2 regions of the Micromonospora sp. DT41 genome follow, and region 2 is predicted to be linked to the other one. Evidence: riboswitches for the same ligand, from Rfam matches in the RefSeq annotation. Region 2 holds a riboswitch; the other holds the start of a gene.

Region 1 (14,681 bases), on a different contig from region 2:
CGGTGACGCCGCGCCCGACGAAGTCCATCCAGTTGACGTTGAACAGCGAGCCCGTCCCGCCGTTCGGGTCGCGGGCAACGAAGTACAGCGAGCCGCTCGCGGCACCGGTGACCGGCGCGCTCACGTCCGTGTACGTCTGCCACGCCCCGGTCGCCGGCACTGTGGCAGTGGCGACCACCGGTCCGTCGACAGCACCCGCACGGACCTCGATCCGACCGCCGGCGGCGGCCGAGGCGGCCCGGAACCGGATCTCGGAGATGTTGAGCAGATCCGCCGGGGCCACCGACCACCAGTCGCCGTCCTCGATGAACCCGATGTTCTGGCCGCCGCCCGCGCTGTCGGCGCCGGTCTCCCGCTGCACGCCGGGGTCTCCACCGCCGGTGCTCACCGGCGCACGGCCGGTGGCGGTGAAGTACTCGGCCTGCTTCTGCTTCGGCTGGAGGATCTCGATCGCCCGGCCGGTGAGCGCGCCGGAGCCGCCGTTGCCGCCCTTGTCGGTGTAGGTGGCCTCGAAGACCGCGAACACGTTCGCCTCGGCGCCGTGCCCGGAGGCGAGCGACGTCTGGACGGTGCCGGTGCAGCCGGTGTGCTGCTCCAACGGGTGGGCGTGCTCGTCGTGACCGAGCAGCACCTGCAACTGCACCTCGTCGCAGTCGATCTGGCCGTCCTCCGGGTCCGTCACCTTGATCGTGTAGCGGACCTGGTCACCCCAGTTGAAGAAGCCGCCGTCCGGTGGGAACTCGATGGTCACCGTCGGCGCGGTGTTGCCCACTGTGACCGGCACGTTGGCCACCGCGGTACGGCCCTTCGGGTTGGTCACCGTGAGCTGGGCGGTGTAGTTGCCCGCTGAGGCGTACGTGTGCGTCGGGTTCGCCTCGGTGGAGGTCTGCCCGTCGCCGAAGGCCCAGGCGTAGGTGAGCGTGCCGCCGTCCGGGTCGCGGGAACCGGCGCTGGAGAACGTGACAGTCAGCGGTGCCGGACCCGAGGTCGGGGTGGCCGACGCCGCCGCGATGGGCGCGCGGTCCCCGGCGGTGTAGTCGATCCGGTAGACGCCGGAGTTGTCGTTGTTGCCACCGAAGCCGCTGCCCCACTCGATCAGGTACAGCGCGCCGTCCGGGCCGAACTCGAAGTCCATCGGCCGGATCATGCTCATGCCGGTGAGCAACTGGTTGATGTCCACCAACGACTTGCCGTCGGCGCTCATCTGCATCGTGTACATCTTCGACTGGTTCCACTCGCCGAGCAGCGCCTTGCCGTCGTAGTACGCCGGCCACTTCCGCGTCGAGTTGAGGTCCGCGTCGTACCGGTAGACCGGGCCGCCCATCGGGGCGCCGCCGCCGCCGATCTCCGGGTACCGCGCGTCACCGGCGTAGCCGTAGTCGACGGTGGCCGGAACGACAGGCGGGAGGTTGGTCAGGCCGGTGTTGTTAGGCGAGTCGTTAACCGGCGCCGCGCAGTCGAACTTCGCGCCGCTCGGGCCGGACGGGAACGTGTAGTCGTTGTACGCCTCGTTCGTGCCCGTGCAGTACGGCCAGCCGTAGTTGCCGGGGGTGACGACGTTCCACTCGACCAGACCCCGGGGGCCACGGTTCGGGTTGTCCGAGTTGGCGTCCGGCCCGTAGTCCGCCACGTACAGCGTGTTGGTCTTGGGGTCGGTGCCGATCCGGAACGGGTTGCGGAAGCCCATCGCGTAGATCTCCGGACGGGTCTTCTCGGTGCCCGGTGCGAAGAGGTTGCCCGCCGGGACGGTGTACGTCCCGTCGTCCTCCGGGTGGATCCGGATCACCTTGCCGCGCAGGTCGTTGGTGTTGCCAGAGGTGCGCTGCGCGTCGTAGTCCTGGCGGCCCGGCCGCTCGTCGATAGGCGTGTACGCGCTCGACTCGAACGGGTTGGTGTTGTCACCGGTGGCCAGGTACAGGTTGCCGTCGCTGTCGAAGGTCATGCTGCCGCCCGCGTGGCAGCAGGTGTTGCGCTGGGTGTCGACCCGCAGCACCTGCTTCTCGCTTGCCGCGTCGATGGTGTCGCCAGTCACCGTGAACCGGGACAGCAGGTTGCGGGCGACGTTGTCGTTCGGGGCGTAGTAGAGATACACCCACTTGTTCGTGGCGAAGTCCGGGTCGAGCCGGATGCCGATCAGGCCGTCCTCGTTGCCGGTGAAGACGTCCAGGTCGATGGCGGTGACGGTGTTGCCGGTGTCCGGCTTGATGATCTGGACCCGACCGTCGCGCTCGATGTAGAAGACCCGCCCGTCCGGGGCGATGTCCAGCTCCATCGGGTTGCTGGTGTTGCTGTCGAGGGTGACCTTCTCGAAGTTTGAGGTCTTCGAGGCGCCGCAGTCGGCGTCGACAACGCCGGCAGCCGTCTGGATGCCACCGAGCAGATGGCTGAGGAACTCCGGCTCGGCGAACGACTCACGCGTGTGCCCGCCCCCGGTGTACCAGGAACGGCCGCCGTCGAAGTCCTGACACCAGGCCGTCGGGTGATCGGCGCCCATCGCGCCGGCGCCCGGGCTGTAGCTCTTCTCGTCCAGGCTGGCCAGCACGTGCACGTCCGGCCGCGGGTTGGTCTGGAAGTTGTACCACTCGTCGAAGCGGGACCAGCGGTCGGGCAGCTCCGCAGTGGACGGGTGGGCGTGGTCCTCCACCTTGACGGTGGCCTGCTGGTTGGCCGGGTGGTTGGCGAAGTACGCGCCGACCAGATCGCCGTACCAGGCCCAGCTGTACTCGGTGTCCGAGGCGGCGTGGATGCCGACGTAACCGCCGCCGGCCTGCACGTACCGCTCGAACGCCGCCTGCTGTTCGGCGTTGAGGACGTCGCCGGTGGTGGAGAGCCAGATCACCGCCTTGTACTTGGCGAGGTTGGCGTCGTTGAACGCCGCGCCGTCCTCAGTGGCGTCCACTGTGAACCCGTTCGTCGCCCCGAGCTGCTGGATGGCGGCGACGCCGGTGGGGATGGAGTCGTGCCGGAATCCGGCGGTCTTGGAGAAGACCAGGACCGAGAAGGGATCAGCGGCGGCGGCCTTCGGTGCCTTCGGCACCACCTGACTGACGGGGGTGACGGCCTGCGCGTCCCGCGGGGGGACCTGGGCGGGGGCCGGGGCTGCCTGTGCGGGCAGGCCGAACAGGGTGGTCGAGACGAGGGCCAGGGAGAGCAGGGTAGCGGTTAGTGGTACGCGGGCACGACGAGATCGTGACACGCCGCCTCCTATGTCGCGGTGGACAGGAAATGCGGGGGGCGGCTCGCCGAAGACCGTCCCAGATGGAGCCGGGTGAGGCACCGTGCCAGGGTGCCCGCGCCGGCATTTTTGTCGAATCGCTGAACAAATTAATTCCGTTGGATCTATGTCGGGCAAGATGCCGGCGGGTAACGGTTCTGCAACGGTGGGCGACATTCCTGGCAGGACCGGGATGAAGTGCCCGACGGATCCCGCCATCTGAGCCGGGGCATCCCGCCCTTGGCACGTCAACAGAACTGTCGTACGGTGATGTGCAAGTAACCCACGGGAGCCCGGTGTGCCGGGCTGAGAGGGGGGCTGAAGCCCCCGACCGTCGAACCTGATCCGGGTAATGCCGGCGCAGGGAGGAGAGTTGCCGTGCCGTCCCTCGGTCGACTGCATCTGATCACCGACACCCGCCCCGGGCAGGACCCCCTAACAGTCGTCCGGGCCGCCCTCACCGCGGCCCGCGCCGACCTGGTCGTCCAGGTGCGGGTCGAGGACTCCGCCACCGACCGTGAGGCGTACGACCTGGCCCGCCGGGTCCTCGCGCTCTGCACGCCGTACGGGGCGACGTGCCTGGTCAACGACCGCCTGCACGTGGCGCTCGCGGTGGGAGCCGCCGGTGGCCACGTCGGCGCCGACGACCTGCCGGTCGCCGCCGGACGCCGGGTGCTCGGCCCCACAGGCGTGCTGGGCGCCACCGCCCGGGCGCCGGAAACAGCGATCGCTGCCATCGCGGCGGGCGCCGACTACCTGGGCGTCGGCCCGTGCCACGCCACCACCACCAAGACCGGGCTGCCGGACCCGATCGGCCCCTCAGGGGTACGCGCCGTCGTCGACGCCGTCGACGTACCCGTCATCGCGATCGGCGGGGTGACCGCCGCCCGGGTGCCGGCACTGCGCGACGCCGGGGCGTACGGGGTGGCTGTCGTCGGCGCGGTCTCCGCAGCCGCCGACCCCGCTCAGGCCACTGCCGAGCTGCTGCAGGCGCTGACGTGTTAAGAGGGGGCCCTTCCTCTACAGCAGCCGTTAACAAGGGGCCCTTCCTTGCGGACGTGGCGGTGGTGGGGGCGGGGCCGATCGGGTTGGCGATCGCCTGGCGGTGCGCCGTACGCGGCCTGCGGGTGGCGCTGCACGACGCGGCACCCGGGTCGGGCGCATCCGCAGTGGCCGCCGGGATGCTCGCCCCGGTCTCCGAGGCGTACTTCGGCGAGCGGCAGCTCACCGACCTGCTGGTGGCCTCCGCCGCCCGCTGGCCCGCGTTCGCCGCAGAGCTGACCGAGACGACAGGCGCCGACCTCGGCTATCGGACCGACGGCACACTGCTCGTCGGGTTGACCGGCGACGACCTGGCCGAGGCGCGCCGGCTGTGGGCGTACCAACAGGGTCTGGGATTGCCGGTGACCCCGCTGCGTCCCAGCGAGCTGCGCCACCACGAGCCGGCGCTCGCGCCACGGGTGCGCGGTGGCGCGCTCGCACCCACCGACCACCAGGTCGACCCACGGCTGCTGGTGCCGGCGCTGCGCACTGCCGCGCAGCGGGCCGGCGTGGTCTTCGTGCCGAGCGCCGTCGACCGTCTGTCCGATGTGGACGCCGACCTCATCGTGGTCGCCGCCGGCTGCGGCGCCGCGGCACTCACCGGTCTGCCCGTGCGGCCGGTGAAGGGCCAGATCCTCCGGCTACGCGCGCCCGGCGGCGTCGCGCCGGGCTTCCGGCACGTGATCCGGGGGTACGCCGACGGGGAGCCCGTCTACCTGGTGCCCCGCGCGGACGGTGAGGTGGTGCTCGGCGCGACAGTCGAGGAGCGCTCCGACACAGGCGTCACCGCCGGTGCCGTGCAGCGGCTGCTGCGCGCCGGTGTCGACCTGCTGCCCGAGCTGGCCGAGTACGACATCGTCGAGGCCGTCGCGGGCCTGCGCCCCGGCACCCCTGACAACGCGCCGATCCTCGGGCCGCTGCCCGGACGGCCCGACGTGCTCGCCGCCACCGGCCACCACCGGCACGGCATCGTGCTCACCCCGATCACCGCAGACCTGATCGCCGACCTGGTGGTCACCGGTGTGGCCGACCCGCTGCTCGCGCCCTTCGGGGCGGACCGGTTCGGCACCTCGGATCGCGAGGGACGCGTTGCCGGCGGGGTGCACGTTCCCGCCGGAGCGGTCGGTGTGGGCGGACCTGAACGGACGATGGAGGAGAACCGGTGGAGTTGACGGTGAACGGGACCGGCCGCAGCGTGGCCGGTGGGACGTCGGTGGCCGACCTCGTCGGCGACATCGCCGGGCAGCACCGCGGGGTGGCGGTGGCGGTGAACGGCGAGGTGGTGCCCCGGGCCGGCTGGCCGGCGACCGTGCTGCGCGACGGCGACCGCGTCGAGGTGCTCACCGCCGCGCAGGGTGGGTGAGCTGCGTGCCGTTCGAACTGGGCGGGGTCACGTTCACCTCGCGGTTGATCCTCGGTACCGGCGGGGCCGCGAACCTGCATGTGCTGGAGCAGGCGATCCGTGCCTCCGGCACCGAGCTGGTCACAGTGGCGCTGCGCCGCGTGGACACCGCACCGGGAACCGCCGGTGGGCTGCTGGACCTGCTGGAGCGGTGCGACGTACGCCTGCTGCCGAACACCGCTGGCTGCTACACGGCTACCGAGGCGGTGAAGGTGGCCCGGCTGGCCCGGGAGGCGTTCGACACCGACTGGATCAAGCTTGAGGTGATCGGCGACGAGCGGACCCTGTTGCCCGACGGCGTGGAGTTGCTCCGCGCCGCCGAGGAACTCGTCGCCGACGGCTTCACAGTGCTGCCGTACACGAGCGACGACCCGGTGCTCGCCCGTCGACTCGCCGACGTGGGCTGCGCCGCAGTGATGCCGGCCGGCTCGCCGATCGGCTCCGGGCTCGGCATCGGCAACCCGCACCACATCCGGCTGATCCGGCAGAGCGTTGACGTGCCCGTCATCCTCGACGCCGGCATCGGCACCGCGTCCGACGCGGCCCTGGCCATGGAGTTGGGCTGCGACGCCGTCCTGCTTGCCAGCGCTGTCACCCGGGCCGCCGACCCGGTGGGGATGGCGACGGCGATGCGGTACGCGGTCGAGGCGGGCCGCCTGGCCGCTCGCGCGGGCCGGATCGAGCGGCGCTTCCACGCCCTCGGATCCACCCCGGACGAGGGAAGACCCGACCTGTGACCCCCCACCCGCTCGCCGCTGATCACCCACGTGCAGATCTTGGAAGCGAACTGCCCCGCACGGGGCCGAATCCTTCCAAGATCTCGGCGGGGATCGTGCCGTCAGGTGTCGTGCTGCTCACCGATCGGCTTGTCGCGTCGGGACCACTCGACCTGGTTGTCGCTCGGGCGGTGGCCGGGGGAGTGCGGTGGGTCGTCCTGCGGGAGAAGGACCTGCCCCGCGTCGAGCGCCTCGCCCTCGCCGGCGACCTGCGCGCGATCCTCGCCGACGTGGGCGGAACCCTCATCGTGGCTGGCCCGGATCCGCTCGACGGTGACGCCGTCCACCTGCCCGCCGCTGGCCCGTACCCGCCGTCGACCCACACAGTCGTCGGCCGCTCCTGCCACGACCGGGCCGAGCTGGCCCGGCTGACCACCGAGCACTACGCCACCATCTCCCCGGTCTATCCCACAAGGACGAAACCCGGGTACGGCCCCCCGCTGCGACCCGACGGACTCCGCAACCTGATCCAGGTCAGCGGCGTGCCAGTCCTCGCCCTCGGCGGCGTGGAAACACCGGAGCAGGTCAATGCATGCGTGCGCGCGGGAGCCGCCGGAGTGGCCGTGCTGGGCGCGCTCATGCGAGCAGAAGACCCCACCGAAACAGCCACCACGCTGACCAGAGCGTTCAAGGAGGCGGTCGCCCCAAGCTCGCGCAGAGGCAGCCAGGTCCCAACGCCCCAAAGCGCAACCAAAGAGGGAACATGACCCCGCGCACAGTCCTCACCATCGCCGGCTCCGACTCCGGCGGTGGCGCCGGCATCCAGGCCGACCTCAAGGTCTTCGCGGCGCTCGGCGCGTACGGCACAAGCGTCCTCACGGCGATCACCGCGCAGAACACCCAGGGTGTCGACGCCGTACTGCCGCTGCCCCCGCGCACGATCACCGAGCAGATGGACAGCGTGCTCGCCGACTTCACAGTGAGCGCTGTCAAGACGGGAATGCTCGGCACACCCGCCGTCGCCGACGCTGTGGCACAGGCCGCCCGCGACGGCCGGCTGCCACAGCTCGTCGTCGATCCGGTGCTCGTCGCCACGAGTGGCCACCGGCTCGGCGTGGTGGCGTCGGTGGAGCGGCTGCTGCCGTACGCGAGGGTGGCGACGCCGAACTGCGCGGAGGCCGCGGCGATCACCGGACGCCCTGTGGACGACGTGGCCGCGATGGTCGTGGCGGCCGAAGCACTCGGTGCCGGCGGCCCGGAACACGTCGTCGTCACCGGCGGCGACCTGGACGGCGACGAGGCGGTCGACGTGCTGTGCGGCGGTGGCGTCACCACGGTGCTGCGCGGGCCACGGGTGGACACCCGGCACACCCACGGCACCGGGTGCTCGTTCTCGGCGGCGATCGCCGTGCGGCTCGCGCTCGGCGATCCGGTGCCGGCGGCGGTCGCTTCCGCAAAGGAGTACGTGCTCCGCGCGCTTACCGGTGGGCGGGGTTGGGAGCTGGGTGCGGGCCGCGGGCCGCTTGATCACTTCGGCTGGTCCGCTTGATCACCAGGGAGGCTGTCATGCAGGCACGAGGCAAGGTGTACGTCGAAGGGTCGCGCCCCGATGTCCGGGTGCCGTTCGCCGAGGTGACGCTCACCGGTGATCACCCGCCGGTGCGCCTCTACGACACGTCCGGGCCCGGTTCCGACCCGGAGGTGGGGCTTCCGCCGCTGCGCGGGCCGTGGATCGCCGAGCGCGGTGACGTGGCGCCGGTGCGGGGCGCGGGCACGCCGCTCGCCGGGGCGGACGGTCGCCGACCCACCCAACTCGCGTACGCGCGGGCCGGTGTGGTGACGCCGGAGATGGAGTTCGTGGCGATCCGGGAGAACGTCGACGCGGAACTGGTCCGGGCCGAGATCGCCGCCGGCCGGGCGGTGCTACCGCTGAACGTCAACCACCCGGAGTGCGAACCGGCGATCATCGGCAAGGCGTTCCTGGTGAAGGTGAACGCCAACATCGGCACCTCGGCCGTCAGCTCGTCGGTCGCCGAGGAGGTGGAGAAGCTCACCTGGGCCACCCGCTGGGGCGCGGACACCGTGATGGACCTGTCCACCGGCAAGCGGATCCACGAGACCCGCGAGGCGATCGTGCGGAACTCGCCGGTCCCGATCGGCACGGTGCCGATCTACCAGGCCCTCGAGAAGGTCGGCGGCGACCCGGTGAAGCTGAGCTGGGAGGTCTTCCGCGAGACGGTGATCGAGCAGGCCGAGCAGGGCGTCGACTACATGACGGTGCACGCTGGCGTGCTGCTGCCGTACGTGCCGCTGGCAGTGGACCGGGTCACCGGGATCGTCTCGCGGGGCGGCTCGATCATGGCGGCGTGGTGCCTGGCCCACCACGAGGAGAACTTCCTCTACACGAACTTCGCCGAGCTGTGCCAGATCCTGGCGCGCTACGACGTGACGTTCTCCCTCGGTGACGGGCTGCGCCCCGGCTCGATCGCCGACGCCAACGACGAGGCGCAGTTCGCCGAACTGCGTACCCTCGGCGAGCTGACGACAGTCGCCTGGGAACACGACGTACAGGTGATGATCGAGGGGCCGGGGCACGTGCCCATGCACAAGATCAAGGAGAACGTGGATCTCCAGCAGGAGTGGTGCCACGAGGCGCCGTTCTACACGCTCGGCCCGCTGACCACTGACATCGCGCCAGCGTACGACCACATCACCTCGGCGATCGGCGCCGCGATGATCGGCATGTTCGGCACCGCGATGCTCTGCTACGTCACCCCGAAGGAGCACCTCGGCCTGCCCGACCGCGACGACGTCAAGGCGGGCGTGATCGCGTACAAGATCGCGGCCCACGCGGCGGACCTGGCCAAGGGACACCCGGGTGCGCAGGCGTGGGACGACGCGCTGTCGAAGGCGCGGTTCGAGTTCCGCTGGGAGGACCAGTTCAACCTCTCACTGGACCCGGAGACGGCGCGCTCCTACCACGACGCGACGCTGCCCGCCGAGCCGGCGAAGACGGCGCACTTCTGCTCGATGTGCGGCCCCAAGTTCTGCTCCATGAAGATCACCCAGGAACTCAAGGAGTACGCGGCACGCGGCATGAAGGACAAGTCGGAGGAGTTCGTCTCCGGTGGTGGACGGGTCTACCTCCCGCTGGCCTGATCAGCTCAGTCGCGGTGGTGGCGGCCGGTGGAGCGCAGGGAGCGCCGGCCGTCCTCCTGCTCCGGTTCGTTGTCCGCGACAGGCTTGCCGAGGCCGGCGACCCAGTCGACGAACTCTTCGTCCTGCGTGGGCAGCGGCTCCGACGCAGCCGTCCCGGGTCGATTCTCCGCCTCGGTCCGGGACCGGCCGCGCCGGAACAGGCTGCCGAGCCGTTCGCGCCGGCTGGGCTGCTCCGCGTCGCCGCTGGTCGGCCCGTCGGTGGTGCCGGGCTGTCCCGGTACCACAGTGGACGCGCCTGGTCCGGCCGGGGCTGCCGTCTCGGAGGCAGCACCTTGCTCGGAGTCGTCGATGGCACTGGTGGCCTGGCCGGGAGTCCGTGGGACTGCCGTCGGACCGGGCTGCGAAGCCGTCGGGTCGGTGCGGCGGGCCGTGTTGAAGGCGTCCCAGCTGCTGACCCGGCTCAGGTCCGGCAGCGGTGCCCGGTGCCGGGGCCGGGGTGTCCACCCGGACGACTCCTCGGAGGTGCCCGACGTGCCCGGAGCAGGCGCTGCGGTGTCATCGACCTGCGGTGACGTCGTCCACGTCGGGGCCACGGGCCAGGCCGGCGGAGCCGGCGTCCAGCGGTCGGTCCCCGGATCTGCGGCGGCCGGCGTGCCGAACAGCGAGCCGCCGGCAGCAGCTTCGGTCGCGGGCTGGGCGGCGCGGGCCGCATTGGACGCGTCGGCGATCGCGGGCTCGCTCGTCGGCCCGGCTGTGGCGTCCGGCTGCGCTGCCGGCCCTGCGTCGGAGGTGCCTGCGGTAGCAGTGGTTGTGGAACCGGTCATGGCCCGCTGACCCTTTCGGCCGGTCGTGGTGGCCCGGCCCGCCTTTTCGCGGGTCGGCGTGGCCTGGCTCTCGCCGGCCGGCTGAGCGTCGCCCTCTTCGCCGGGGCGAGTGCCGCCCTCCTCTGCCGGGGCGTCGGCGCTGATGTCGGCGCTTACCCTGCCGGACCGGGCGGACTTGCGGGCGCGGCCGGCAGCCGGTGCCGCCGCGACAGCGGGTCCGTCCTGCGCGGCGCTTTCGGTGACGGTGCCGGGCGCGGGCACGGCCTCGGTGCCGGATGCGGCGGCCTCGGTGGTGCTTGTCGCTGCGGCCTTCGTCTTGTGGGTCCGACGCGGCTTGGGGGCCGGCCCGTCGCCCGCACTCCCGGTGGCCGCGCTCGCACCTGTCGCATCGGTGCCGGCTGTGCTCGCGCCCGGCGTGCTCGTGCTCGTCGGGACCGTGCCCGCGTCCGCCGTACCTGTGCCTGTCTCGACGCCCGTCCTGCCCGTGGTCGGGTGGTCTGTCAGCACGCTGTCGCTTGTCGGCTGGGCCGCGCCACTCGTGGCCGTCGCCGCGCTGGCGGCGAGGCCGCCATCGGCCGTGCCGTCCACTGGGCCTGCGTCTCCGGTGCGACCAGTGTCTCCGATGTGCCCTGCGGCTGCGGCGCGGCCTGTGTCGCCGATACGGCCGGCCGGGACGCTTGACGTCGAGGTGGTGCCGGCCGAGCCGATGATCTCGGTGCTGGCCGTTCCGGACGGCCCGGAGAGGCCGTCGCCTGTCGTACCGGTCGGTGGGGAAGCATCTGTCGACGCGCCCGCTCGCGCCGGGCTGGTGGTGGCTGGCCCGTACTGACCGCTGGCCGTGGTCGTCGGCCAGTCCCAGTGGGCGGGGACGGTGCGTACGGCGGCGATGTCGTCGGTGGCGCGCGGGCCTGGACGGGCCCCGGCCAGCTCGGCGCCGACGGTGGTCGGGTCGGTGGCCGCTGTGGTGTCGCCGTCGCCCGCCGGATCCGCCGATGTCGCAGGCGCGGTGCCCGGTAGCGCCGGGCCGGCGGCGAGCGGACGCAGGATGTCGGTGGGCTCGATCGCCTGTCGACCGGAGGTGCTGCCGGCACCGATGGGCCAGCGCAACAGGGCGGCCGCGGCGGCTCCGAGCGCACCGGCGAGAACCGCGATCAACGCGCCGTAGTAGGGGGTTGCCTGGTAGCGGTCCACAGCATCGCCGGGGCCGGCGGTCAGGTAGGCGAACGCCACAAGGACCGGACCGGCCACCCCTGTCGCGCCGCTGACCAGCGGAACCTGGCCGCGCGAGCGGGCCAGCGCGGCTGTCGCCGCTCCCGCGAGCAGCGCCACGATGGGCAGCAGGACGAGCGCCAGCCGTTGCGCTGCGGCGTCGTCCAGCCAGCTCGGTTCGAGTACGCCGAGTCGGACCGTGGGCAGCGGGCCGACTGTGCCGAGGGACGGCAGGACGGAGATCAGCGCCAGGAGCCAGACCGCGCCGGCCACGGCCGCCATGTTCCAGCCCAGTTCGGGTCGGAGCAGGACGGCGATCGCCGCACCGGCCCCGATCACCGCGCCGAGCACGGCGCAGATGCCGACCGCCCAGACCGGGTCGACGGAGATAAGCTCGGCGGCCCGTGCGGGCTGCATGCAGAGCGGGGCGACCACCGTGGCGCCGAGCGCGGCGGCACCGCCGACGGCCAGTTGCCGGCCGGTGCTGGCCGTCGGGGCGTCCCGGCGGGCCAGGCGACCGGTAAGGACGGCGCCGGCCACTGCCGCGTTCGCGGCGAACCAGCCGACCCACACGAGCTGGGCCGGCCACTGGTTGACGGTCGTGCCGGTGAACGCGCCGGTGAGTCGGACGATGCCGAAGCCGTACGCGACGCCGAGCTGGCCCGCTCCGGCCAGCACGCTCACCCCAAGCGCCGTGAGCAGGAGCTTGCCCCAGGTCCGATAGGCCATGTCGGGCACGTTACGCACCCGGTACACCCGATCGCCACCGGCGCGCCGCGCGGCGCGCCGAGGCGCGCTACGGCGGGTCTACTTGAGTTCGACCAGGCGGGCCAGGTATGTCGTGTCCCCGACATTGGTGAGCATATGCACCGCTCCGGGGTCGCGGTAGACGACACCGCCGGTGGGTTCGTCGGCGTCGATCCGCGTGCCGTCGATGGTCTGCACGATGTTCTTGGCGCCCTGAACCGCGATCACCAGGTAGGGGTGGTCGTGCCGGTGCAGGGGCTGCCGCTCGCCCGGTTCGAGCCGGATGTGCCACACCCGGACCCGGTCGTTCTCGTACACGATCTCCTGGCCCACCGGCCCGAGTTCGGTTTCGTCGATCGTTTCGCTCATCGTGCACCGTCCAGTTGCGGGAGCACCTCGGCGGCGATCAGCTCGAGGTGGTCGAGGTCTGAGAGGTCGGTCATGCGCAGGTGCACCCGGGTGGTGCCGATCTCGGCGAACTCACCGATCCGCTGCACGAGCTGTGCGGGCGAGCCGACCACCGGGTCCTCCGGCGGCAGCGCGCTCTTCTCGTGCAGTGGTGCGGCCCGCCGCTGCGCCTCCGCGTCGGTACGCCCGATGGCCACCACGATCCCGGCGGACAGCACCAGCGGCGGGCGCCCCGATTCGGCACGGGCGGTACGGGCGCACGCCTCGCGTACGCGGTCGTACGCGCCGGAGGTCTCCGCCACGGACTTGAAGGGCATGTTGAACTCGGTCGCATAGCGGGCGGCCAGGTCGGGGGTGCGCTTGGGGCCGCGTCCGCCCACGATGATCGGCGGGCCGGGCACCTGCACGGGCTTGGGCAGGGCGGGCGCGTCGACCAGCTGGTAGTGGTCGCCGGTGAAGCTGTACGTCTCGCCCGGCGGGGTGGTCCACAGGCCGGTGAGCACCTCAAGCTGCTCGGCAAGCCGGTCGAAGCGCTCGCCGACGGCCGGGAACGGGATGCCGTACGAGGTGTGTTCGCGGGCGTACCAGCCGGCGCCGATGCCCAGCTCGATCCGGCCCCCGCTCATCTGGTCGACCTGCGCGACCATCACCGCCAGCGGGCCGGGCAGGCGGAACGTCGCCGACGTCACAAGGGTGCCGAGGCGGATCCGTTCGGTCTCGCGGGCAAGCGCGGCGAGGGTCAGCCAGGCGTCAGTGGGGCCGGGCAGACCCGGGTCGTCACCCATCGCCTGGTAGTGGTCGGCGCGGAGGAAACCCTCGTAGCCGGCGGCCTCCACGAGGCGGGCGAACCGCAGTTGGTCGTCGTAGCTTGCGCCCCGGTGCGGCTCGGTGAACACCGACACCCGCATGGTCATCGTCCTTCCGCGCCGGCCGCGGCCGGCTGGTCGCGTTCCATCAACAGCTCGTGCAGGTCGGCGCTGACCTGGGCCACGTCGGCGAGGTGGGCGTTGCGGCCCAGGGTGCGGGGTCGGGGGATGTTCACCTCGACGACCTTGCGGATCCGCCCGGGGCGAGGGCTCAGCACGACCACCCGGTCGGCGAGCAGGACCGCCTCGTCGATCGAGTGGGTGACGAAGACGATCGTGGGCTTGTTCTCCATGTGCACGCGCTGGAGCTCGCCGGAGAGTTCCTCGCGGGTGAGCGCGTCCAGCGCCGAGAACGGCTCGTCCATCAGCATCACCCGGGGGTCGCCGATCAGCGACCGGCACAGCGACACCCGCTGCTGCATGCCGCCGGAAAGCTCGTGCGGCAGCCGCTTCTCGAACCCGGCAAGCCCTGCCACGTCGAGCAGTTGCTGGGCCCGCTCGCGGTGCTTGGCGCGGCTCCAGCCGAAGATCTCCACCGGCAGCAGGACGTTGTCGAGCACTGTGCGCCAGGGCAGCAGGGCCGGCTTCTGGAACAGCATGGCGATGTCCCGGCGGGGACGGGTGATCGGCGTACCGGCCACTGTGATCTCGCCGGCGGTCAGCGGGATCAGCCCGGCGATCAGCCGCAGCAGCGTGGACTTACCGCAGCCGGAGCGCCCGAGCACGGCGACGAACTCGCCCTCGGCGACGTCGAGGTCGATGCCGCGCAGCGCCTCCACACGGCCGGACCGGCCCTCGAAGGTACGCGACACCCCGGACAGTCGGATCATCTCCGGCGGACCTCCGCTGAGTGGACGGTCAGGAATCCGACAAAGGCTAGCGGTCGCGTCTCGGTATCGCACCGTCCGGGGTGGTCGTCATGTTGTTTCCGTTCCGCAACCCGATATGCCTGGCGTCGCAACTGTGGGTTTCTCGTACGCTGTGCCCGCGAAGAGTCCCCTCACGACGGCGGTGCCCGGCTTCTACCCCTCCTGCCGGTTCCGTCGCGACAACCCCTCCGTGGCCTGCGGCCCCGGTCGGAAAGGACATGGTGCT
Region 2 (14,681 bases):
CGCAGGAGTTGACCTCGCAGGTAGCCGGGGCGGGCGGCCAGCGCGGTGAGGGCCGCGTGCGCCCGTTCGGTGAAGCCGTCGGCGACATCGACGTCGACCACGAACCGGTTGGTCACCAGCACCGGGCGCCTCCTCGTAGAGTCTGTGGGATGCAGCGTACGCAGCGCCCTCTGCTGGCCCGGTTGGCCGGGGCCAACCCGACATCGGTGTTTCTGCTCACCCTGGTGGTGGTGCTTGTCGCGTTCTTCACGCCGGGGGTGGTCGGTGGGCTGTTGACGCTGGCGCTCGCCGCTGCCCTGATCGCCCTTTTGGTGACCACCTGGGCGGTTCAGGCGCCGCAGACCCGGCTGATCCGACTGTTGATGCTGACCCTGCTGGTGACGGTGGGCTTCGCGAAGCTGCTCTGACATGCAGCTATGCGTTTTTGACAATCATTGTCGTTGCCACGGACAGTTGGGGCATGAGCAACCGCACCACATCCCGTGTCCTGGCCGCCGCGACCGCCCTGCTCGCCCTGGGCGCGGGGGCTGGCTGCTCCAACGGCGGTCCGGCCGGCGCCGATCCGCAACGGGTCGACGTGGTGGCCGCGTTCTATCCCCTCCAGTTCCTGGCCGAACGGATCGGCGGTGACGCGGTCCGGGTGACCAACCTGGCCCGGCCCGGTGCCGAGCCGCACGACCTGGAGCTAAGCCCGAAGCAGGTCGGTCAGGTAAGCGACGCTGAGTTGATCGTCTACCTCAAGGGTTTCCAGCCGGCGGTCGACGAGGCGATCGCGCAGAGCGGCGGCGACCGGGTGTTCGACGTGGCGAGCGTGCAGCCGCTGCGCGACGTGAGCGCCGGCGGCCACGACCACGAGCACGAGGGCGAAGACGGGGACGAGCAGGAGCACGGCGGCGGCAAGGACCCGCACGTCTGGCTCGACCCGACCCGGCTGGCCGGCATCGGCGACCAGCTCGCCAAGCGCCTCGGCGAGGCCGACCCGGCACACGCCGCCGACTACACCACCCGCGCCGCCGCGCTGCGCGCCGACCTGACGAAGCTGGACGGCGAGTTCACCGAGGGCCTGCGGACCTGCCAGCGGCGGGAGATCGTCACCAGCCACACCGCGTTCGGCTACCTGGCCGACCGCTACCAGCTCGAACAGATCGGCATCACCGGGCTGAGCCCGGACGTCGAGCCCTCGCCGCAGCGGCTCGCGCAGGTAATCGAGGAGGCCAAGGAGCACCAGGCCACCACGATCTTCTTCGAGACGCTTGTCAGCCCGAAGGTGGCCGAGACCATCGCCGGTCAGGTCGGCGCCAAGACCGCGGTGCTCGACCCGCTCGAAGGACTCGCTGCCGGCAGTGACGCCGACTACCTTTCGGTGATGCGTACCAACCTGGAGACCCTGCGGACGGCGTTGAGCTGCTCGTGAGCGCGCCCGTGATCAACGTCGAGCACGCGGCGGTCGGCTACGACGGCCGCCCGGTGCTGCGGGATGTCTCGCTAAGCGTGACCGCCGGTGAGGTGGTCGCGGTGCTCGGCGCCAACGGCTCCGGCAAGTCCACGCTGATCCGCGCCGTGCTCGGGCTGGTGCCGCTGAGCACCGGCTCGATCACCCTCTTCGACCAGCCGCTGCGCCGGTTCCGGCAGTGGCAGCGCATCGGGTACGTCCCGCAGCGCCTCGGCGCGGGCGGCGGCGTACCGGCGACGGTCCGTGAGGTGGTGGGCTCCGGCCGGCTGGCCCGTCGAGGGTTGCTCCGCCCGCCGGGCGCTGCCGATCGGGCCGCCGTCGACGCCGCGCTGCGCGCTGTCGGGCTCGCCGACCGGGCCGCCGACCCGGTGGCCACCCTCTCCGGCGGCCAGCAGCAGCGCACGCTTATCGCCCGTGCGCTGGCCGGCCGACCCGAGCTGCTGATCCTCGACGAGCCCACCGCCGGGGTGGACGCGGCAAGCCAGGAGGCGTTCGCCGGCGCGCTGCGCGACTTCGTCGGCGACGGCGGGACGGTGTTGCTGGTGGCCCACGAGTTGGGCCCCCTGCGGCCGGTGATCAGCCGGGCTGTCGTCGTACACGAGGGTGGTATCTGTCACGACGGCCCGGTGCCGGACCCGGCCGGCCACCACGCGGAGCCCGACCACGACCACGTGCACCCGCACGGTCCCGACGAGCCCGCCGGGCTGTGGAGCAGCTGAGCATGGAACTTTTCCAGTACCCCTACATGCAGCGCGCCCTGATCGCCGCGCTGGTGATCGGCTTGGCCGCGCCGGCGCTCGGCATCTATCTGGTGCAGCGCCGGTTGACGCTCATCGGCGACGGCATCGGGCACGTGGCATTGACGGGTGTCGGCGCGGGCCTGCTGCTCAACCGTTCGCCGGTGCTGGTGGCGGTGATCGTGGCCACCGCCGGTGCGGTCGCCATCGAGCTGGTCCGCGCCCGTGGGCGTACGTCCGGCGACCTGGCCCTGGCCCTGTTGTTCTACGGCGGCATCGCCGGCGGTGTGCTGCTGGTCGGGCTGTCCGATGCGACGAGCGCGAATCTCAACGCCTACCTGTTCGGCTCGCTGACCACCATCTCGGCCACCGACCTGACCACCATCGTGGTCCTCGGCGGGGCGATCCTCGTCGCCATGATCGCGCTGCGGCCGGCGCTCTTCGCGGTGAGCCACGACGAGGAGTACGCCCGGGTCTCCGGCCTGCCGGTGCGTACCCTCAATCTGCTGATCGCGGTCACCACGGCGATCACCGTGACCATCGCGATGCGGGCCGTCGGAGTGCTGCTGATCAGCGCGCTGATGGTGGTCCCGGTGGCCACCGCACAGCAGGTCACCCGTGGCTTCCGCAGCACGATGACCGCCGCGATGGCGCTCGGTCTCTTCGCCGCCGGCACCGGTGTCTGGGTGGCGGCGACGGCGGACACCGCGCCGGGCGCCTCGGTGGTGCTCGTGGCGATCGCCTCCTTCCTCGTGGTGGCCGTGGGCGCGGCAATCTGGCGGGCGCTGCGTCGCCGGGCCACACCGGCCCCCGTGGCGCCGGCAGAGCCGCACGAGGTGGTGCTCCGCTGAATTGGTTACCGTTGCAGGATGACCACCGCTACGGGTTACGAGGGCTTCGACGGGGCGAGCGAACTGCTCCGCGCCCTCTCCGCACCCATCCGGCTGGCCATCGTCAGCGAGCTCGCCGACGGCGAGCGGTGTGTGCACGAGCTGGTGGAGAAGCTCGGCGCCGCGCAACCGCTGGTCTCCCAGCACCTGCGGGTGCTGCGCGGCGCGGGAGTGGTGCGGGGGTCCCGCCGGGGCAGGGAAATCGCCTACAGCCTGGTCGACGAGCACGTGGCGCACATTGTGGCGGACGCGGTGAGCCACGCCGGGGAGGGATCATGAACGAGAGCGGCGCCGCGGTGCGCAACACCCGGCAGCGCTCGGCGGTGAGCGCCCTGCTGGGCGAGATGGAGGGCTTCCACAGCGCGCAGGACCTGCACGCCATGCTCCGGCAGCGCGGTGAGCGGGTCGGCCTGACCACCGTCTACCGGACGTTGCAGGGGCTGGCCGACGCGGGCGAGATCGACGTGATGCGCCCGCCGGGCGGCGAGCACCTCTACCGTCGGTGCAGCGAGGGGCATCACCACCACCTGGTCTGCCGGGTGTGCGGGCGTACCGTCGAGGTGGCCGGGCCCGCTGTGGAGAGCTGGGCCGACCGGGTCGCCGCAGAGCACGGCTACGCAGAGGTCAGCCACACACTGGAGATCTTCGGCACCTGCCCGACCTGCGTGCGCTGACCGCCGCGCATGATCTTGCTGGGCTGACCTCCACCACTGCACGGATCGGGGCGTTCGTGGCACGCTGTCCGGCGTGAAGATCTACGCCGATCGCTTTCCGACCGCCGCCCGCCAGTTGCTCACCGACCTCCTCGTCGTCGCCTGGGTGTACGTCGCGATCCGCGGCGCGCTCTGGCTGCACGACCTGGTGCAGAAGCTTGCCGTACCCGGGCAGAAGCTGGAGGGCGCAGGCGGTGGCCTCGCCGACAACCTCGCCGACGCCGGAGGCAAGGTTCGGCGGGTTCCGCTTGTCGGCGACGAGCTGACAGCCCCCTTCCAGCGCGCCGCCGACGCGGCCCGGGGGCTCGCCGACGCCGGCCGTGACCAGCAGCACCTGGTCGACCAGCTCGCCTTGGCGCTCGCCGTCGCGGTGCTCATCTTCCCGCTCGGCATCGTGCTGTTCGGTTGGCTGCCGCTGCGGCTGCGGTGGATGCGCCGCGCCGGGTCGGCCGCGAAACTGGCCGCCGGACCGGCCGGCAGGGACCTGCTCGCCCTGCGCGCGCTGGCCACCCAGCCGCTGGGCCGGCTCACAGCGATCGCGCCGGACGTTGCCGAGGCGTGGCGGCGTGGTGACGACGACACAGTGGACGCCCTGGCCGCGCTGGAGCTGCGCCAACTCGGCCTACGCGGCCGAGCCCGCTGAGCCTGGGCCGGCGCGGGTCAGGGCTTCGGCGGGATGCGGCGGCGGACGTCCTCGGACGTGGACGGGCCGGGCGTCCAGCGGGCCACCCAGGGCAACTCGTCGGACGGCGTGATGACCCCCTCCTCCAGGCCGGCGTAGCGGCCGGCGAGGATCCGTTTCGCGGCGGTGGTGTCGACCGCGTCGGTGTTGTCCCACAGGGCGGCGAACAGCGCGTCCACCCGGACCCGGGCCTGCCGGCAGAACAGGTCTGCCAGCTCCACGTTCTCCGGTCGGCTGCCGCGCTCGGCAGTCGCCCGGACGCAGACCGCCGACATCGCGAACAGCTCCGCGCCGATGTCCACGATGCGGCCGAGGAACGCCTGCTTGCGTTCCATCTTTCCCTGCCAGCGGGACATCGCGTAGAACGTCGACCGGGCCAGCTTGCGCGACGAGCGCTCCACCTGGCGCAGGTGTGCGGCCAGCGGCCCGAACTCGGCGTACGCCGAAGGGCTCTGCCCCCGACCGACCGCGAGCGTGGGGAGCCACTTCGCGTAGAAGGCGCTCGCTCGGGCGCCCGCTCGGGCCTTGCGGCCGAGCCCCGCATCCGGGTCGATGATGTCGCCTGCCACCGACAGGTGGGCGTCGACCGCCTCCCGGGCGATCAACAGGTGCATGATCTCCGTCGAGCCCTCGAAGATCCGATTGATCCGCAGGTCACGCATCATCTGCTCGACGGCTGCGGCGCGCTCGCCACGGGCTGCCAGCGAGTCGGCCGTCTCGTAGCCGCGCCCGCCCCGGATCTGGATCAGCTCGTCGGCGATCTTCCAGGCCATCTCGCTGGCGTACAGCTTGACGAGCGCCGCCTCGATCCGGATGTCGTTGCGGTCGTCGTCGGCGAGCAGGCAGCACAGGTCGAGCATGGTCTCCATGCCGTACGTGGTGGCCGCGATGAAGGAGAGCTTCTGGGCGACGGCCTCGTGCTCCCCCACCGGCCGGCCCCACTGGACCCGGTCGGCGGCCCACCCCCGGGCCACGTTCAACGCCCACTTGCCAGCGCCCACGCACATGGCAGGCAGCGAGAGCCGACCCGTGTTCAACGTGGTCAGGGCGATCTTGAGGCCCTTACCCTCGCCGCCGATGACGTTCTCGGCCGGTACGAACACGTCGTGGAACCGGGTCAGGCTGTTCTCCAGGCCGCGCAGACCGACGAACTCGTTGCGCCGCTCCACTGTGATGCCCGCGCTGTCACCGTCCACGACGAACGCGGTGATCCCACCGCGCCGACCCTCGCCGGCCGGCACCCGGGCCATCACCACGAGCAGGGTGGCCACGATGCCGTTGGTGGCCCACAGCTTCACCCCGTTGAGCCGGTAGCCGGTGCCGTCCTCGGTCGGCTCGGCGGTGGTCGCGAGCCGGGCCGGGTCGGAGCCGACGTCCGGCTCGGTGAGCAGGAACGCGGAGACCTCACCGGCGGCGAGCCGAGGCAGGAAGCGTTGCTTCTGCTCGGCGGTGCCGAACATCTTCAGCGGTTGCGGCACGCCGATCGACTGGTGCGCGGAGAGCAGCGCGCCGATCGCCGGGCTTACCGAGCCGGCGAGCATCAGCGCCCGGCAGTAGTGCAGGTTGCTCAGGCCCAGGCCGCCGTACTTCCGGTCGATCTTCATGCCGAACGCGCCGAGGTCGGCAAGGCCGTGGAACACCGAGTCCGAAATGGAGGCGTCCCGCTCGATGGCCTGTCCGTCCACTTCGGAGGCGAGGAAGTCGCGGAACCGGCCGAGGAAGTCCTCGGCGCGGGCCTCGTCGTCCGGATCGGAGCGCGGCCACGGGTCGATGAGGTCGAGCCGGAACCGCCCCAGGAAAAGCTCCTTGCCGAAGCTGGGCCGGTCCCAGGTGGACTCCCGGGCCGCCTCGGCGACCTGCCGGGCTTCCTTCTCGGAGACCTGCCCGGCCTCCTCGGGCAGCGGCGCGGCCGCACCGGCGGTGCCCGCCTGGGCCGCGTCGACTGCGGGGTTGGAGTCAGGACCGTCCGGTGCCGGTCGGCCGTTCTGCGTCGTGGTCACGGCTGCCCCCTCGAACCTCGGTGCGGCTGCGTCGACGTGCGCGACTACCGCCACGCTACCTCCGCTTGTTACCAAGGGGTAGCGCAGCGTACGTCCGGATCGCCGTCCTCAGCGACCGCTGAGCATCTCCGGGTCGTCATCGTCGTCGTCGATGTCGTCCTCGCCCCAGCTACGCCGGGAGAACGGCAGGATCGCCCAGAACGTGAGGAACCAGAGCCCGGTCAGGCCGCTGAGGATGAAGGCGATCGGCCGGTCCAGCACGAAGTCGGTGATCAGCAGAACCGCGCTGACCATCGAGATCAGCATGAAGGCGAGCCCGCCGCTGGCCATCCGGTGCGCGAAGCGGACCAGCTCCGGCTTGCGCCCCTGCCGGAACAGCGCCCTGTGGAACGCCACCGGCGAAATGATCATCGCGGTGGCGGCGGCCGCGGCGATCAGGGCGACGATGTAGACATCCCGCTGGAACTCGCTGGTCCGGGTGAATCCGTTGCTGAACGGCAGGGTCAGCAGGAAGGCGAACAGGATCTGCACGCCCGTCTGGGCGACCCGCAGCTCCTGTAGCAGATCGGCGAAGTTGCGCTGCCAACGCTGCTTCTCGGTCTCCGTCGACACGCGCTACCTCCGGTGAGACGCTACTGCCGACGGAGCGGTCCGCCGGCAGCAACGCCAATGCCCCACACGACTGAGCGCGAAACAGGTTCACGACATCTGCCGGTCACCGCCAGGACACTCCGCTGGTCACGCCACCGCCCTCGCCGAGCGCCGCCCACGCGGGCGTTCAGGAGCCGCGGCGGATGCGGCCCGCGTAGCGGGCTTCGAGCTCGGTGTTGTGCGCGTCGCCGTCCGGGATGTTCGCCGACAGGTAGACCGGGGGCCGCTCCCCCGCCGCCAGCAACCGAGCAACCACCTCCACGGTGACCTGTTGGGCCAGCAGTGCCGCCGTGATCGAGGAGACCGCGCCGACAGCGCCACCGCCGGGCAGCGGCAGCGTCGCATCGCCGTACGGTGCGCCGTTGTCGAGCACCACGTCGGCCAGGTCGGCCAGCTTGCGACCGGACGGGTGGCGGGAGGTCATCCGGCCGGAGTGCTGCACGGAGGTGATCGCCACGAGCCCATGCCCCCGCTGCTTGACGAGCGTGGCGAACTCGACCATGGCGCCGTTGACCCCGGAGTTCGAGGCGAGCACGAAGACGTCGGTGGGGCGTACCGGGGCCAGCTCGTAGAGCCGGTGCGCCACCGCCGGGTCGCGTTCCAGCAGCGGGCCGAGCCGCTCGACCGGCTCGCCACCGATAAGCACCAGGTCGCGCAGCGCGATCCGGTTGGTCGGCACCAGGCCACCCGCCCGGCCGGCGATCTCCATGGCGAGGGCCTCCGAGTGGCCCGTTCCGAAGGCGTGCACCACCCCGTCGGCGCGTACGGCGTCGGCGATCAGGTCGGCGGCCCGCCCCACCGCCTCCCGCTGGCTGGCGGCCACCCGGCCGATCGTCTCGGTCACCACTGCCAGAAAGTCGTCGGCGCTCACGCTCATGTGTCCTCCGTCGTCCGGTTGCGGGCCATCCACTGCACCGCGAAGTCGACAGCCGCCCGCTGGCGTACCAACTTCGCAGTCCCGGCGCCCACCGGGCCCACGCGGGCCACGCCGGTGGCCTCCAGGGCCTGGCCCAGCGTGCCGAAGTCGCTCGCGTCGAGCCTGACGTCCTGCCACCACACCCACTCGCGGCCACCGTCAGGTATCCGCACCGCCGCGCCCAGCCGCTCGCGGGCCGGCACGGGAAGGCGGTACTCGGCAAGGTGCAGCGACGTGTTCACGCTGTGGTCCACCCCGAGCAGCAGCACGTCGGCGTCCAGGTCGTAGAGCCGGGCCAGCGGAGACTGTGCGCCGAGCATGTCGGCCAGGCCGTGCCCGGCGACGACCTGCTCGGCGGCCGGGCCGAGCGCCGCGAACGACACCTGGGGATGCGCGCTGCGCAACGCGCCGGGCCAGCCGCGAACCGTCTCGGCGAACACGCCCATGTAGCGGCTGGGGGTGACCGCCGGGTCGAACCCCGGCATCTCGGCCCGGATCAGCGGCCACCAGTCCACCGGAACCGGCGGGTTGCGCCACTGCGCGGGGTCGCTGTTGTCGGGCGTGTGGGTCGGCACCACCATCGTGCCGTCCGGGCCGAGCGCGTCGCGCAGGGCGAGCACCACCGCGTGCGGTCCCCCACAGACGAAACCCAACGGGCGCAGGCCCGCGTGCACAAGCACTGTCGAGCCGGGACGTACGCCCAGCAGGCGCAGCTGCGCGGCGACCGAACGGCGGGTGCCCGGCCCGCCGGGGTACGTCGTCACGGCGTTCCCTCGATCGGCACGGCGCTCAGGCCGTCCCCGCGACCCGGGCCAGGATCGCCTCGGCGAGAGGGCCGGGTGCGGCGTCCGGGATCCAGTGGGTCACCCCGGGCAGCGGTACGAAGCGGTAGTCACCCGTGACGTTGGCGGCGCACGCCTCGGCGGCGGTCCGGCCGATGGCGATGTCCCGGTCACTCCACACGTAGGTGGTGGGCACCGCGACCGGGCCGACGGCGGCCAGGTCGGCCCGGGACATGGCCCGGTACCAGTTCAGCGCGGCGGTCAGGGCACCCGGCTCGCGCATCGGGTCGGCGTAGCGGTCCACCCGGGACGCGTCACCGACCCCGCCGAGCATCTTGCGCAGCGCCGTCGCGTTGAACGCCAACAGCACCTTCTCGGCCTTGCCGGGCTGGCGGAACAGCGCGATGTACGACGAGCGGGCCTTCTGCTCGGTGTCGTTGCCGAGGGCGTGCGCCATGGCCGCCGGATGCGGCACTGACACGGCGGTGAGCGTACGGACCCGCTCGGGGTGCTCGGCCGCCAGCGCCCAGGCCACGACCGCGCCCCAGTCGTGCCCGACCAGGTGGACGGCGTCCAGCCCGAGCGCGTCGAGCACCGCCACCGCGTCGGCGACCAGTTCGGGGATCCGGTAGTCGGCCACCGCCTCCGGTCGCGCGCCAGGCGAGTAGCCGCGCTGGTCCAGCGCGTACGTGCGCAGCCCGGCGGTGTGCAGCACCGGGGCGACCTCGTCCCACTCGCCGCTGTGCTGCGGGAAGCCGTGCAGCAGCAGGACGGGCGCGCCGTCCGGTGGGCCACCGGTGCGTACCTCGAAAGTGAGACCTCGCGCGTCGACCTGCATGATCGTGAGCCTACCCAGCCGGCGGCGGGCCGGCCGGCGCCGGAACTCCCTGCTGGGCCGTAACCCCTGGTCGGTGCTAGCGTCAGCGAGACAACTTCACATCCGACAGGGGAGCGCACAGCGCTGAGAGTGCGGGCATGCCCGCAGACCCTCGAACCTGATCTGGGTAATGCCAGCGCAGGGAGTTCGGTCGACCTCCAGCCGCGCCGCCGTCCGGTGCCACCGGACGCGCGGCGTGCGTCTTCTCCTGGTTCGTACCACTGAACTGGGAGCAACCATGGACAACACCACAAACCGTTGGCGCACCATCGACATCGTGGTCGCCTCGGTGATCGCTGTCGCCTTCGGCGTCATCTTCTGGGCCTGGGGCCTGGTCTGGAGTGCCACCGAGGGCGCGTTCGCCTTCTTCCCGCCGGCGCAGACGCTGATCTACGGCGTCTGGCTGATGCCGGCCGTCGTCGGCGGCCTGGTCATCCGCAAGCCCGGCGCGGCGCTCTACTGCGAGACGGTGGCGGCTGTCGTCTCCGCGCTGCTGGGCAGCCAGTGGGCCGGCACTGTGATCCCCCAGGGGATCGTGCAGGGCATCGGCGCCGAGTTGGCCTTCGCCGCCTTCCGCTACCGGTCGTTCCGGCTGCCGACGGCGGCGCTGGCCGGCGCGTTGACAGGTTTCAGCGCCGCGCTGTTCGACTTCTTCGTCTGGAACGTCGAGACCGAACTTGTCAGCTACCGCATCCCGTACGCGCTGCTCACCATCGTCAGCGCCACGGTGATCGCCGGCATCGGCGGCTGGCTGCTCACCCGGGCCCTGGCCAACACCGGCGTCCTGGACCGCTTCCCAGCAGGCCGCAACCGAGCCCTCGTCTAGCCCTCCGGCCCTGACCCGCCCCCCTCCCGCTTTCTCGCGTTGATCATGAGGTTGACGGGCGGATGGATCTCCCAAGCCCCCGTCAACCTCATGATCACCGGGCAGGTGGAAGGGGTGGCGGGAGGGCGGCGGGGAGGGTTGGGCGGGTCGGTGCGGGCAGGTTGGTTGGGGGTGGGTGGTGAGCGCGGTTGTGTTGCGGGGGTTCGGGTGGCGGCATGCTGGGCGGCGCGCCTGGGCCGTGCGCGGGGTTGACCTGCGTGTGGAGGCTGGGGAGCGGGTGCTGCTCCTCGGGCCGTCGGGGGCCGGCAAGAGCACGCTGCTCAGCGCCCTGGCCGGGCTGCTGCCCGAGGACTCCGGCGAGCAGGAGGGCACCGTCGAAATCGACGGGCTCGACCCACGCAAGGGCCGGGAACGCGTCGGCATCGTCTTCCAGGACCCGCAGACCCAGTTGGTCATGGCCCGCTGCGGCGACGACGTCGCGTTCGGCCTGGAGAACCGGGGCGTACCGACTGCCGAGATCTGGCCCCGGGTCGACGAGGCGCTGCGTCGCGTCGGCTTCCCGTACTCCCGGGACCGCAACACCGCCGCACTCTCCGGCGGCGAGCAGCAACGCCTCGCCCTGGCCGGCGCCCTGGCCCTGCGCCCCGGCCTGCTGCTGCTCGACGAACCGACCGCCAACCTCGACCCGGCCGGCGCCGACCTGATCCGACAGGCGGTGGCCGGCGCCCTCGACGCGGACACCACGCTGATCCTGGTCGAGCACCGGGTCGCCGAAGCGCTGCCACTTGTCGACCGGGTAGTCGTCCTGGAACCCGGCGGCGGAGTCCGCGCGGACGGCCCACCCGAGGAGGTCTTCGCCGCGCACGGCGCCGCCCTCGCCGCCGAAGGCGTCTGGGTGCCGGGTCACCCCATCGCGCCACGGCCGGCCACCGCCGGCCCGGGGGATCTGTTGCTCACCGTCGACCGGCTCGGCCTGCCTCCCCGGCTGGGCCCCACCACCCTTGGGGTACGCGCCGGCGAAGCACTCGCCGTACGCGGACCGAACGGCGCCGGCAAGTCGACCCTGGCGCTGCTGCTCGGCGGTCTACTCAAGCCGGGCACCGGCCGGGTAACCGCGTCCGCCGAGTTGGCCGGGCCGGACCACCGCACTCCCCCGCACCGCTGGCGGGCACCCGCGCTGGCCCGGCGGATCGGGTCGGTCTTCCAGGACCCGGAGCACCAGTTCGTCACGAGCACCGTCTTCGACGAGCTGGCGCTGGGTCCACGCCGAACCGGTCAACAGGAGTCGGCCGTCAAGGAGACGGTGACAGAGCTGCTGGAACGGCTGCGGCTGACCCGGCTCGCCGCTGCCAACCCGTACACCCTCTCGGGTGGGGAGGCGCGGCGGCTGAGCGTCGCGACGGCCCTGGCGACCGCGCCACGCCTGGTGATCTGCGATGAGCCGACCTTCGGTCAGGACCGGCGGACCTGGCGGGAACTTGTCGACCTCTTCGCCGACCTGCGCGACGCAGGGCACGGCATCGTCACTGTCACCCACGACGCGGACTTCGTCGCCGCGCTCGCCGACCGCACCGTCACCCTGGAGCGACAGTGACCACCCGGGGCGCCAACCTCGGCGGCGGCTCTGCCCGACCGCACCGCGCTCGAGGAGCGACCGCGACCACGTGGGGCACCAACCTCGGCGGCGCTGCCCGACCGGGCGACTCAGGAGCGACAGCTACCAAGCGGGGTGACATCCGATGATCAGCATCGAGCCGGTCGCCGCACCCGGCGCGCCGCTGGCCCGGCGCAACCCGGTGGCGAAGGTCGCCGCCGCTCTGGTCTTCTCGTTCACCCTGCTGGCCACCCTGGACCCGGTGGCCCCGGCCATCGCCATCGCTGTGGAACTCGCCGTGCTGCCGCTGTTCGGCATCCGCTACCGGGTGCTTGCCCGGCGGGCCCTGCCTCTGCTGCTCAGCGCCGTCGGCATCCTCGTCACCCTTGTGCTGTTCGCCGCCGACAGATCCGGCCGGGTCCTGCTGGACGTAGGGCCGGTGCTGGTGACCACCGGCGTCCTGCTCACCGCGCTCGGGCTCATCCTGCGGGTGTTCGCGGTGGCCCTGCCCGGCGTGATCGTGTTCGCCACCACCGACCCCACCGACCTCGCCGACTCGTTGATCCAGAACGCGAAGGCGCCGCCCCGGTTCGCCATCGGGGCGCTGGCCGCGTTCCGGCTGGTGCCGCTGCTCGGCCAGGAGTGGCAGATGATCAGCATGGCCCGGCGGGCACGCGGCGTGGATGCCGGGCGCAACCCGGTGGCGAAGCTGCGACTGTTCGCCTCCACCGCGTTCGCGCTGCTGGTCGGTGCGATCCGCCGGGGCACCCGGCTGGCCGTCGCGATGGACGCGCGCGGGTTCGACGCCGACACACCACGTACCGTCGCCCGCCGCCAGCGCTTCGGCCCCGCCGACGTACTCCTCATCGCTGGGGCGGTCGTCCTGGCCGGCGGCGCCCTGACCGTCAGCATCCTGCTCGGCACCTTCCGCCCGCTGATCGGCTGAGCGCGCCGCGCGCCGCTACGCCGCGCTCCAAGATCCGCACAACATCAGGGATGTAGTGCCCTCGCTGCCAGACGAGGCCACTACATCCCTGATGTTGTCGTCACCGTCCGCCGGGCGGCGTCCGCGTCCGCGGGCGACGCGCGGCGGGCGGCGTCCCCGGCACGCGGCACGCGACGCACGGCACGCAGTGGGCGGCCCACGCCGGACAGCGCGCGGCGGGGCGGGATCGGTCAGCTGCGGCGGAAGGCGTAGCGGCGCGGCTGGCCGGCCTGCTGGCTCTTGCCGCCGGAGCGGCCTCCGCCGCCATGCGGCGGTCCGGCCGTCGGCGCCGCAGGTCGCCACGCCGCCTTCGGCAGGTCGGCCACCGTCGGCGCGTCGACCGCGGCCGGCACGTCGACCGGCGGCACAAGCTCACCCAGCGACACCGCCGGCTCGACCAGCGCTGCCGGTTCGATCGACACCGCCGGGTCCACCAGCGCTGCCGGCTCGACAAGCGCCGGCTCGACCGCGAGGCCGAGGTCGGCGCGGGTTGGCTGGAGCGGGCCGTGCTTGGCCGCCGGGTCGGCGCCGAGCGGCGTTGCTCTGGGGGTACGGAACTTCTTCGGGTTGCGCCTGGCAGGCATCCGGGCCTCCTTCGGTGCCGACCGTCACGGCCGGTCCCGCGCTCCGGCGGTCGGTCGGATCGGCTGGTGACCGTCGCAGCTCGACGGTCGAGATAGGGAAGAGACAGCTCACCGGGACCGCCAAGCACCACCGAATGCAGATGGCGAGTACGCGGACGCCCGGGAGCGCACGGACCGCGGCGCGGGGCGGCGGGCCGGCTCGGAAACTGGGCGTCAGTAGCGCATGACCGCACACTATCCGGTGCCGGACTCCGGCACGACCGGTTTTCCCTGGCGCGATCGTGGCGGATGCTCCTGGCGCGATCGGTGGGAGGCCGCGACGCTGGGGAGTGAGTGTCGCGCGGTCGAGCGCCAGGTTGGACATCGGCGGGAGCTGACCGGTACCAGTCAGTGACCGCCTGTCGACCAGCGTTCCCGCGCTGCGCGCAGCGCGATACGGTCGCAGCAGGACCACACGACGGCGAGAGGTGGCAGCACGGATGGCTCAGCAGGCGACAGCGCAGATCGGCGTGACCGGGTTGGCGGTGATGGGTCGCAACCTGGCCCGCAACCTGGCCCGCAACGGTTTCACCGTGGCGGTGCACAACCGTTCACCCGAGCGCACCCGTAGCCTCGTCGCCGAGCACGGTGACGAGGGCACCTTCGTTCCCGGCGAGTCGATGGCCGACTTCGTGGCGTCGCTGGAACGGCCCCGCGCGGTGATCGTGATGGTCAAGGCGGGCGCGCCCACCGACGCGGTGATCGACGAGTTGGTACCGCTGCTGGACGAGGGCGACATCATCGTCGACTGCGGCAACGCCCACTTCGCCGACACCCGCCGCCGCGAGGAGGCGCTGCGCGCGAAGGGGCTGCACTTCAGCGGCACCGGTGTTTCCGGCGGCGAGGAGGGCGCGCTGCTCGGGCCGAGCATCATGCCGGGCGGCTCCGACGAGTCGTACGCCAAGCTCGGGCCGATGTTCGAAAAGATCGCCGCCCAGGTGGAAGGTGTGCC

What was found. Region 2 has a riboswitch for thiamine pyrophosphate ahead of ACLQ23_RS27065 (ECF transporter S component). Riboswitches for the same ligand answer to the same signal wherever they lie in the genome.
Region 1: it holds a riboswitch for thiamine pyrophosphate, as region 2 does, so the genes downstream of both, thiE (thiamine phosphate synthase) here and ACLQ23_RS27065 (ECF transporter S component) in region 2, are expected to answer to the same signal.

Annotation. Positions count from the first base shown of each region.
Region 1 is NZ_JBNCKU010000007.1:53,865-68,545, forward strand. Features, by position in the region: gene ACLQ23_RS15220 (ThuA domain-containing protein) at 1-3,196, opposite strand, end outside; TPP riboswitch at 3,490-3,598, shown strand; gene thiE (thiamine phosphate synthase) at 3,593-4,219, shown strand; gene thiO (glycine oxidase ThiO) at 4,213-5,427, shown strand; gene thiS (sulfur carrier protein ThiS) at 5,418-5,618, shown strand; gene ACLQ23_RS15240 (thiazole synthase) at 5,615-6,394, shown strand; gene ACLQ23_RS15245 (thiamine phosphate synthase) at 6,487-7,140, shown strand; gene thiD (bifunctional hydroxymethylpyrimidine kinase/phosphomethylpyrimidine kinase) at 7,137-7,922, shown strand; gene thiC (phosphomethylpyrimidine synthase ThiC) at 7,940-9,532, shown strand; gene ACLQ23_RS15260 (hypothetical protein) at 9,538-12,294, opposite strand; gene ACLQ23_RS15265 (cupin) at 12,373-12,681, opposite strand; gene ACLQ23_RS15270 (LLM class F420-dependent oxidoreductase) at 12,678-13,628, opposite strand; gene ACLQ23_RS15275 (ABC transporter ATP-binding protein) at 13,631-14,416, opposite strand.
Region 2 is NZ_JBNCKU010000019.1:15,861-30,541, forward strand. Features, by position in the region: gene ACLQ23_RS27000 (antibiotic biosynthesis monooxygenase family protein) at 1-122, opposite strand, end outside; gene ACLQ23_RS27005 (hypothetical protein) at 150-407, shown strand; gene ACLQ23_RS27010 (metal ABC transporter substrate-binding protein) at 461-1,414, shown strand; gene ACLQ23_RS27015 (metal ABC transporter ATP-binding protein) at 1,411-2,172, shown strand; gene ACLQ23_RS27020 (metal ABC transporter permease) at 2,175-3,041, shown strand; gene ACLQ23_RS27025 (ArsR/SmtB family transcription factor) at 3,060-3,359, shown strand; gene ACLQ23_RS27030 (Fur family transcriptional regulator) at 3,356-3,754, shown strand; gene ACLQ23_RS27035 (hypothetical protein) at 3,828-4,436, shown strand; gene ACLQ23_RS27040 (acyl-CoA dehydrogenase family protein) at 4,454-6,475, opposite strand; gene ACLQ23_RS27045 (DUF6328 family protein) at 6,584-7,087, opposite strand; gene ACLQ23_RS27050 (sugar isomerase domain-containing protein) at 7,254-8,003, opposite strand; gene ACLQ23_RS27055 (aminoglycoside N(3)-acetyltransferase) at 8,000-8,806, opposite strand; gene ACLQ23_RS27060 (alpha/beta fold hydrolase) at 8,832-9,662, opposite strand; TPP riboswitch at 9,760-9,864, shown strand; gene ACLQ23_RS27065 (ECF transporter S component) at 9,940-10,527, shown strand; gene ACLQ23_RS27070 (ABC transporter ATP-binding protein) at 10,706-12,121, shown strand; gene ACLQ23_RS27075 (energy-coupling factor transporter transmembrane component T family protein) at 12,267-13,067, shown strand; gene ACLQ23_RS27080 (hypothetical protein) at 13,298-13,690, opposite strand; gene gndA (NADP-dependent phosphogluconate dehydrogenase) at 14,170-14,681, shown strand, end outside.